Regions from separate parts of the Providencia sp. R33 genome, predicted to be linked through region 3. Evidence: predicted binding sites of a transcription regulator. Region 3 holds the regulator's gene; each other region holds the start of a gene.
What was found. Region 3 encodes PurR, which represses purine synthesis genes. Its sites were predicted from a motif close to CANGCAAACGTTTGCNTG; they were not measured.
Positions count from the first base shown of each region.

Region 1: purT (formate-dependent phosphoribosylglycinamide formyltransferase) is a predicted target of PurR. The motif match lies at 1,086-1,103, and genes of this name have one in related genera.
Region 2: purH (bifunctional phosphoribosylaminoimidazolecarboxamide formyltransferase/IMP cyclohydrolase) is a predicted target of PurR. The motif match lies at 971-988, and genes of this name have one in related genera.
Region 4: J6836_RS20040 (NCS2 family permease) is a predicted target of PurR. The motif match lies at 1,093-1,110, and genes of this name have one in related genera.

Region 1 covers NZ_CP072453.1:192,267-194,463, reverse strand. The annotation lists gene purT (formate-dependent phosphoribosylglycinamide formyltransferase) at 1-1,044, opposite strand, end outside; gene rarD (EamA family transporter RarD) at 1,174-2,094, opposite strand.
Region 2 covers NZ_CP072453.1:4,150,949-4,153,145, forward strand. The annotation lists gene purH (bifunctional phosphoribosylaminoimidazolecarboxamide formyltransferase/IMP cyclohydrolase) at 1-784, opposite strand, end outside; gene J6836_RS23235 (hypothetical protein) at 1,070-1,228, shown strand; rRNA gene J6836_RS19465 (16S ribosomal RNA) at 1,485-2,197, shown strand, end outside.
Region 3 covers NZ_CP072453.1:1,919,523-1,921,719, reverse strand. The annotation lists gene punR (DNA-binding transcriptional activator PunR) at 1-796, shown strand, start outside; gene purR (HTH-type transcriptional repressor PurR) at 803-1,828, opposite strand.
Region 4 covers NZ_CP072453.1:4,308,054-4,310,250, reverse strand. The annotation lists gene J6836_RS20040 (NCS2 family permease) at 1-940, opposite strand, end outside; gene J6836_RS20035 (ArnT family glycosyltransferase) at 1,581-2,197, shown strand, end outside.

The DNA of each region.
Region 1 (2,197 bases), 1.7 Mb from region 3:
AATATCAGAGCCTAACGCATCTTTAATGTTAGAAAACACCACATTTCGGCTATGAAGTTCAGGAAGAATAACCGCTGAAGCGCTTGGTCCATATTGGCGAATGAGGCCAATTGGGAGTCCTAAGAATGCACGGACATGTAAGGCAAATTCAGACAGATTCTGTGAAATCAGAGTGACCATTCCTGTGTCATGAGGGCGTGGAGAAACTTCATTAAAAATAATGTCATCTCCACAAACAAATAATTCAACACCAAACAAGCCGTAACCACCTAATGCAGAAACGATTTTCGCCGCAATCTCTTGAGCCTTTTTCAACGCTTTTTCGCTCATCACTTGAGGCTGCCAAGACTCACGATAATCACCTTTTTCTTGGCGGTGCCCTACAGGAGCACAAAAATGGATCCCATCAGCAGCACTAACGGTTAGCAGTGTAATTTCAAAATCAAAGTTAACCATTTTCTCAACAATGACACGGCCTTGCCCTGCACGACCACCTTCTTGGGAATAATTCCACGCTTTTTCTAAATCCGCATTTGAACGAATGACACTTTGCCCTTTCCCCGATGAACTCATGACGGGTTTTACAATACACGGGAAACCAATTTTTTCAGCCGCTTCAATAAAATCGGGTTTATTTTCTACGAAATAATATTCAGATGTAGGTAAGCCTAATGTTTCAGCGGCAAGGCGGCGAATACCTTCCCTATCCATTGTTAAGAAAACAGCGTTTGCAGAAGGGACAACTTTCTGCCCCAGCTCTTCAAGTTCAACTAGCGTTTTTGTGGCTATTGCTTCAATTTCAGGCACGATAAAATCAGGTTTTTCTGTCGCAACCAGATTTTTTAGTGCTTCACCATCAAGCATATTGATGACATGACTGCGATGGGCAATGTGCATAGCCGGTGCATTTTCATAACGGTCTACCGCAATCACTTCAATGCCTAAGCGTTGGCATTCAATGGCAACTTCCTTACCTAGTTCTCCCGCACCCAGTAACATAACTTTCGTTGCAGATGTACAAAGCGCCGTACCTAACTGTTCCATAATTGATGACCTTCTATGCGAAAATAATAGCGAGAATTATATACGCAAACGTTTGCTTTTGCTATTCAGGAAATTAAAAGGCCATGATGAAAATCATAGCCTTTTGAAATTAATGAAATATATTCTGATTTAAAGGGAGTTATCACGCCCTGTAATAAAAGGCTCTTTCTGGGAAAACTTAGCATATTGCTTATGCAGTAATGCTAAAATACAAAATAGCAAACCAATCCAGATTAATGAAAAACTGATCCCCTTGACCCAATCAAACAATTCATTAAATAAGAATACGGCAAGTAAAAATTGAATTGTCGGCTCTATATACTGAGCCAAACCAATAACTGTAAGTGATGTCCGCTTAATCGCCGCAGTAAAGAATAGTAATGGAATAATCGTCACTGGCGCTGCTAACATGTACAAAGCGCGAAGCTGCCAATCCCCCGCCTCCACTGCGCTCAATCCTTTTGACGATAACCACCAAGTAATTCCTATTGCGACAGGTAACAACCACAATGCTTCTAAAAATAGTGATGTAATAACATCAAACCGAATAAACTTACGGATCAATCCATATACAGCAAAGGCACTTCCCATCACTAATGCTAAAACAGGTAATTCACCATACTGCCAGATTTGATAACCCACCCCAGCCAAAATAAAAGTAACAGCCATTTTTTCCGCAAAAACTAATCTTTCACGTAAAAAAACAACTCCCAGTAAAATAGAGAATAATGGATTAATGAAATAACCTAAACTTGCGGCTAACACTTGCCCATGAGTCAATGCATAAGTAAAGGTGGTCCAAGAAATAGCCATCACCGATGAACTAAAAAGACAAAGAATAATAGACTTTTTATCAGTCCACACTTGTTTCCATATTGTTTTGTTTTTAATCACTAAGCGGATTAAAAATAGCAATGGAATAGACCAGATGAGGCGTTGTGCAAGTAGTTCTAGCGGTTCAGCTTCAGGCAGTAGTCGATAAAATAAAGGGGTTATCCCCCATAAAATATAGGAAAAAATAGCCAGAGCCACACCTGAACGCAACAACATAATATAACCTACAAGAAAGTCTATTAACGTTAAATTTGCTGCATATCATACGCCAATATAGATAAAATAAAATGCTGCTAACCCTCACTCTAAAGCTATCCAT
Region 2 (2,197 bases), 2.2 Mb from region 3:
AAGAAAGTGCCTTGCCTTGAATTTGTTGTGCAGTTGCAATTGACGCTTCTTTTGGATTTTCTTCTATATAGAAAGCGGCATCTTGGTGGCTGTTTTCGCCATAGCGCATATCTTGTTTTTTAATAAAGTTTAAATTCAAGGTGCGAGGGAAACGGCCTGAAGGTTGCGTGGTATCGCCATAATAAGGTGCAACGAGCTCGCCGAAATAGTTAGCGATCATGCTATCGTAAGCAGCTGTGTGCTCGAATGCTTTTATTGCTAAGTCAAAACGGGTCGCCCAATTCAGTGAATTTTGGTGATTATCCATTTCATCAATAATAACTTGATAGTCATTACTGTTGACTACGATCGCAACGTCTTTATGGTTTTTAGCGGCAGAGCGCACCATGGTTGGGCCACCGATATCGATATTCTCAACCGCATCTTCTAATGTACAGTTTGGTTTTGCGACGGTTTGAGCAAAAGGATATAAATTTACAACAACCATATCGATAGGTGAAATATCATGTTCTTGCATGATTGCGTCATCGGTACCTCGACGACCTAAAATTCCACCATGAACCTTCGGGTGCAATGTTTTCACGCGACCATCCATCATTTCAGGGAATCCGGTGTAATCAGACACTTCAGTCACATTAAGACCTGATTCTGCGAGGAGTTTCGCAGTACCGCCAGTTGATAGAAGCTCAACACCACGCTCGGAAAGCGCCTTAGCGAATTCAACAACCCCTGTTTTATCAGACACACTAAGCAGGGCACGACGAATAGGACGAAGCAGTTGCATGAGATAGATCCCTTGGATTTGGATAAATAAGGCAATACGAACATCAATGAGTGAAAAGCCATTGGCTCTTCTTATATACCTACTTATAAAAGCGGAATTTGGTTGCTTCTTCAATAGCTATATATAAGTCACTAACAATTTCAGAACATAAAAACAAAATCAATGCTGAAATTTCGTGCTAATTGTAACGCAAACGTTTGCGTAATGCGCGATAAATTTTAAATTATTTTATCGTTGTGGATAACTTCGTGGATAACTCGGTATAAATAGGGGTTTTGCTGTGGAATGCAGCAGTTGAATAAAAAAATGCAAAAAAGGGGTTGCCAGATTTTTCTGACTCCCTATAATGCGCATCCACTGACCGGGAACAAGACAACGCAAAGCGCGATGAACACTGAAACGGCAGCGAGAGATTCTGAAAAGAAAAAGCAAAAAATCGCTTGACTCTCGATGAGGAAAACGTATTATACGTCACCTCGCGACAACGACCTTGAAGTCGAAAATCGAAAGATTAAGTCGCAACGCTCTTTAACAATTTATCAGACAATCTGTGTGGGCACTCACAGGACACTATCAAAAAATATTTGATTTTAAGTCTTGAAGAGTGACTAACACGTTAATTCATATATATGAACTAATAGGTAATATGTTTTCGCAAGAAGACATACGACAGTAAACATTCTTTGAGCATCAAGCTTTTTAATTGAAGAGTTTGATCATGGCTCAGATTGAACGCTGGCGGCAGGCCTAACACATGCAAGTCGAGCGGTAACAGGGGAAGCTTGCTTCTCGCTGACGAGCGGCGGACGGGTGAGTAATGTATGGGGATCTGCCCGATAGAGGGGGATAACTACTGGAAACGGTGGCTAATACCGCATAATCTCTCAGGAGCAAAGCAGGGGAACTTCGGTCCTTGCGCTATCGGATGAACCCATATGGGATTAGCTAGTAGGTGAGGTAATGGCTCACCTAGGCGACGATCCCTAGCTGGTCTGAGAGGATGATCAGCCACACTGGGACTGAGACACGGCCCAGACTCCTACGGGAGGCAGCAGTGGGGAATATTGCACAATGGGCGCAAGCCTGATGCAGCCATGCCGCGTGTATGAAGAAGGCCCTAGGGTTGTAAAGTACTTTCAGTCGGGAGGAAGGCGTTGATGCTAATATCATTAACGATTGACGTTACCGACAGAAGAAGCACCGGCTAACTCCGTGCCAGCAGCCGCGGTAATACGGAGGGTGCAAGCGTTAATCGGAATTACTGGGCGTAAAGCGCACGCAGGCGGTTAATTAAGTTAGATGTGAAATCCCCGGGCTTAACCTGGGAATGGCATCTAAAACTGGTTAGCTAGAGTCTTGTAGAGGGGGGTAGAATTCCATGTGTAGCGGTGAAATGCGTAGAGATGTGGAGGA
Region 3 (2,197 bases):
GAAACAAGTTGAAGAATGGTTGGCTGTCCCTTTGTTCGAGCGGCGACATCGAGACGTCGTTTTAACCGAAGCAGGATTGATTTTTATTAAAGAAAGTCGTTCTGTTATCAAAAAAATGACAGAAACTCGCCATCAATGCCAGCAGGCTGCAAATGGTTGGCGGGGGCAATTTAGCATTGCGGTTGACTGTATCGTTAAGCCGCAACGGACCGAACAGCTTATTCTCGATTTTTATCGCCATTTCCCTGATATTGAATTGTATATACACCCTGAAGTTTTTAATGGCGTTTGGGATGCTTTAGCTGATGGGCGGGTGGATGTCGCTATTGGTGCGACACGGGCATCACCGATTGGCGAGCGTTATAGCTTTCGAGATATGGGGTTTATGCCGTGGATGTGTGTCGCAAGTCCTGAGCACCCCTTAGCGAAAATAAAGCATAGCCTAACAGATGATGAAATGCGCCAATATCCAAGTTTGTGCTTAGAAGATACGTCTCGTAGCTTACCTAAGCGCGATACTTGGGCACTGGATAACCAACGACGTTTAGTGGTTCCCTATTGGGAAAATGGTTTAGCGTGTTTGGCTAATGGGTTGTGTGTAGGGATGGTACCTGAGCATCGTGCAGCACCGTTATGCACGGAAGGCAAATTGGTGGAATTGACGCTAGCACAGCCATTTCCACCTAGCCCATGTTGTTTAACGTGGGTAGAGAAAAATACTTCTCCAGCGTTGAGTTGGTTATTAGATTATCTTGGCGATAATGAAACTCTCAACGCGGAATGGTTATCAACATAGTATCGATTATCGACGGTAGTCGATAAATGGCCCATCAGCAACAGAACGGCGCTCAACAAGGCGAGGGTGAACTTCGATAGTTTGAGCGTCTTCGCGCTTATTCACAATACGGTCTAGTAACATAGCGAAAGCCATTTGGCCTAAACGCTCTTTAGGCTGATGGATTGTTGTCAATGCAGGGGTAAAATAGCGCGCATTGCGCACATTATCGTAACCAATGATTGAAATGTCTTGTGGGACGCGTAGACCCATTTCATCTGCCGCACAGATAGCGCCCATTGCCATGATATCACCACCACAGAAAACAGCAGTAGGGCGCTGTTTATGGCTTAAAATCTGCATCATCGCTTTATAGCCTGATTCAGGCTCAAAATCCCCTTGAACAATCCACTCATCTTTTAGGGTCACTTTGGCTTCTTCCATGGCTTTTTGGAAGCCAGTCAGACGGCCAATCCCTGTATTTCGTTCAAGGGAACCTGGGATCACACCAATGTCACGGTGACCGCGGTCAATGAGATAACGCCCTGCGAGATAGCCTCCATGGAATGAATTATCGATAATGCTATCGGTGAAATCCCCGCGGGAAGTTCCCCAATCCATCACAACCATTGGGATATTACGATAATCTTCCAGCATTCCGATAAGGGTCTCTGGGTATTCGGAACACATAACCAGTAAGCCATCGACACGTTTTTGCGCCAACATCTGTAAGTAGGCTTTTTGTTTACCTAAGTTATTGTGAGAGTTACAGAGGATCAGTGTATAACCTTTTTCGTAGCAGCTATTTTCAACGGACTCAATAACTTCTGCAAAGTAAGGGGCCTCGCTTGATGTTGCTAACAAACCAATCGATTTGGTGTGATTCACTTTTAAACTACGGGCAACCGCACTAGGTGAATAATTGAGCGCTTTTATCGCAGCCCAAACTGCCGCTTTGGTATCATCTGCCACAAAGCGCGTTTTATTAATAACATGGGATACGGTAGTGGTAGAGACGCCAGCGCGTTTCGCCACATCTTTAATCGTTGCCATGGGGGAATAAAACTCCTGACCAACTATAGGTCTCTCTAAGAATTCTAGTTAAAAAATTACCTGCATATTGATGCATAGATCCTTTGCTGGCAATAATTTAGCGATTTGTTGTCGATTTTGTCTGATCTAGCGCAAAAACGAAAGAAATAATTGATGTTATAACATGTGATATAGACACTGGTTTTGCTTTTTTGGATGTGTATACTCATTAACCTTAATGTTTGTGTGGTTATAGTTAATTCAATTTTGTTAGGATGAGAGGAACTCATGGATACAGATGTTAAATATGGAATACTAGCAGCAGTGGGTTCATTAGCGATGATTATTTTCATTGCTGTACATTTATTCTAGTTGTGTTTCATCTTCATT
Region 4 (2,197 bases), 2.4 Mb from region 3:
AAGCACCAATTGCACCTGCAAAAATGCTGCTCACAGAGTCAGCGGTTAATGCTTTCCCGCCATCAATGATTTGACCGTCTTTATCTAATAAGTTAGCTTGCCCAGCCACTGCACGAATGGTTCCCGTCGCATCAAATACTGCCGTCATTACCAATGCCAATAAACTTGGCAATACCATTGGTTGTAGCGCCCCCATGATGTCCATGTTGAACACCAAAGAAAGGCCATCGTCACCCAATGATGGTAATTTAAACAGGCCTTGATATTTCACTGCGGGGTCAAAAATCAAACCAATGATGGAAATAGCAATAATCACTAATAACACGCCACCTGGTACACGGCGTTTTTCCAATCCGAAAATAACGGCAAGACCGGCTAGAGACATTAAAACAGGGAAAGAGGTAAATTCACCCAATGACACAGGTAAACCTGGATTTGGGTTTTTGATCACTAAGCCGACACCATTTGCCGCGATTAATAATAAAAACAAACCGATACCAATCCCTGTACCGTGAGCAATGCCCATTGGCATATTACGTAAAATCCAGCTACGAATACCTGTTACAGAAATAATTGTGAATAAGCACCCCATGAGAAATACTGCGCCTAACGCAACAGGAATACTAATTTGCTGACCTAAAACTAAGCTAAAAGCAGTAAAAGCGGTAAGTGAAATGGCACAACCAATGGCCATCGGCAAATTTGCCCATAACCCCATTAGTAATGAACCAAAACCTGCCACTAAACAAGTTGCAATAAACACAGCAGTAGGCGGGAAACCAGCCTGCCCTAACATACCAGGTACAACAATAACAGAATAAACCATCGCTAAGAATGTCGTTAACCCTGCGATGATCTCACGACGAACGGAAGAGCCGCGCGCGGTGATCTTAAAAAATGAATCCAATTTGCAATTGGATGAAGCCTGTTGGCCTGACATGGTGTACCTCTGCTGTTAATGGTAAACGAACATTTTAAAAGCCAGTAAGTTTGTATGCCCATCTTGCTGACTTATCACACACCTGCTGACGTAAACGATTACGTTTTTCTAAAAGCTAAATTGACTGAGGGAAAAAACTCAATCAAAACAATGGCGCAATCGTTTGGCTTAAAAATAAGAATAAGGCGTATTGTGAGGAGAGCAATTATCGTTCGAAAACGGGCCAATGATCAAGTGTTTTTAGTTTTTTTGTCTACATGCAACCCATTTTTCACCACAAAAAATAGAATAAATACCCCTGTAATAAAGGCCGTTCTGTTAATTATACTTATTATTTTTTATCCTTTGTTAAAAATAAAGCCAGGTAAAAACAACTAACTCATTTTCATATAGACTTTGTTTAGGCTCTTTGATTATTTTCTTTGGTACAATCACAGAATATTTGCTTACAAAACGTTTAGCTAACTCATTATTATTTCATGGTAAAATAATTTAAGCGCACGTCATAAAATAATATTATTTATTAACAGAAAAATATAAATATCCATTACTGAGTGAATATTGTTTTTAATATATAAATGTAATTATTATTCAACATGGTTATTGTTTTTATCATAACAAACTAAAGTATTAAATAAATATGCCAAATAGAAATATACAATTCATCACGTTACGACGGGGTGTTTTACTGCTTTTTATCGGTTTTCTTACTCTATATTTACTTCCAGGTATTTATAGCCATAGCCCATGGAAACAAGATGAAAATTACAGCTTTGGTATTATTCAAACCATGTATGAAACAGGGCAGTGGCTCGTTCCAACCAACGCGGGTGAACCTTTTATGGAAAAACCCCCGCTATATTATTGGGTTGCTACCCTAACCTCCCATTTATTTTCAGGGTTTATGCCTCTTTATGATGCAGCACGAACCGCCAGTTTGTTTTTTTCAGTGGTTAATTTTTCATTTTTTATTCTACTGGCTCGCCGATTTTTTATTGCGAAAGACTTTACCGATACCCGCATTTGGGTTGCTTTTGCACTGTATGCTTGTGCGCCGGGGATCATCCGCCATAGCCATGATATGTTTACTGATGTTGCCCTGATAACAGGTGCAACAATCGGGCTTTATGGGTTATTAGGCTTGATCCAACAACAAAAAATGGGAATGTCTGCCATCTGGTTTTGCGTAGGTACCATTGTAACGATGCTCTCAAAAGGTGTATTTGTTCCCGGTGTTCTGTGGATTTGCCTATTGTT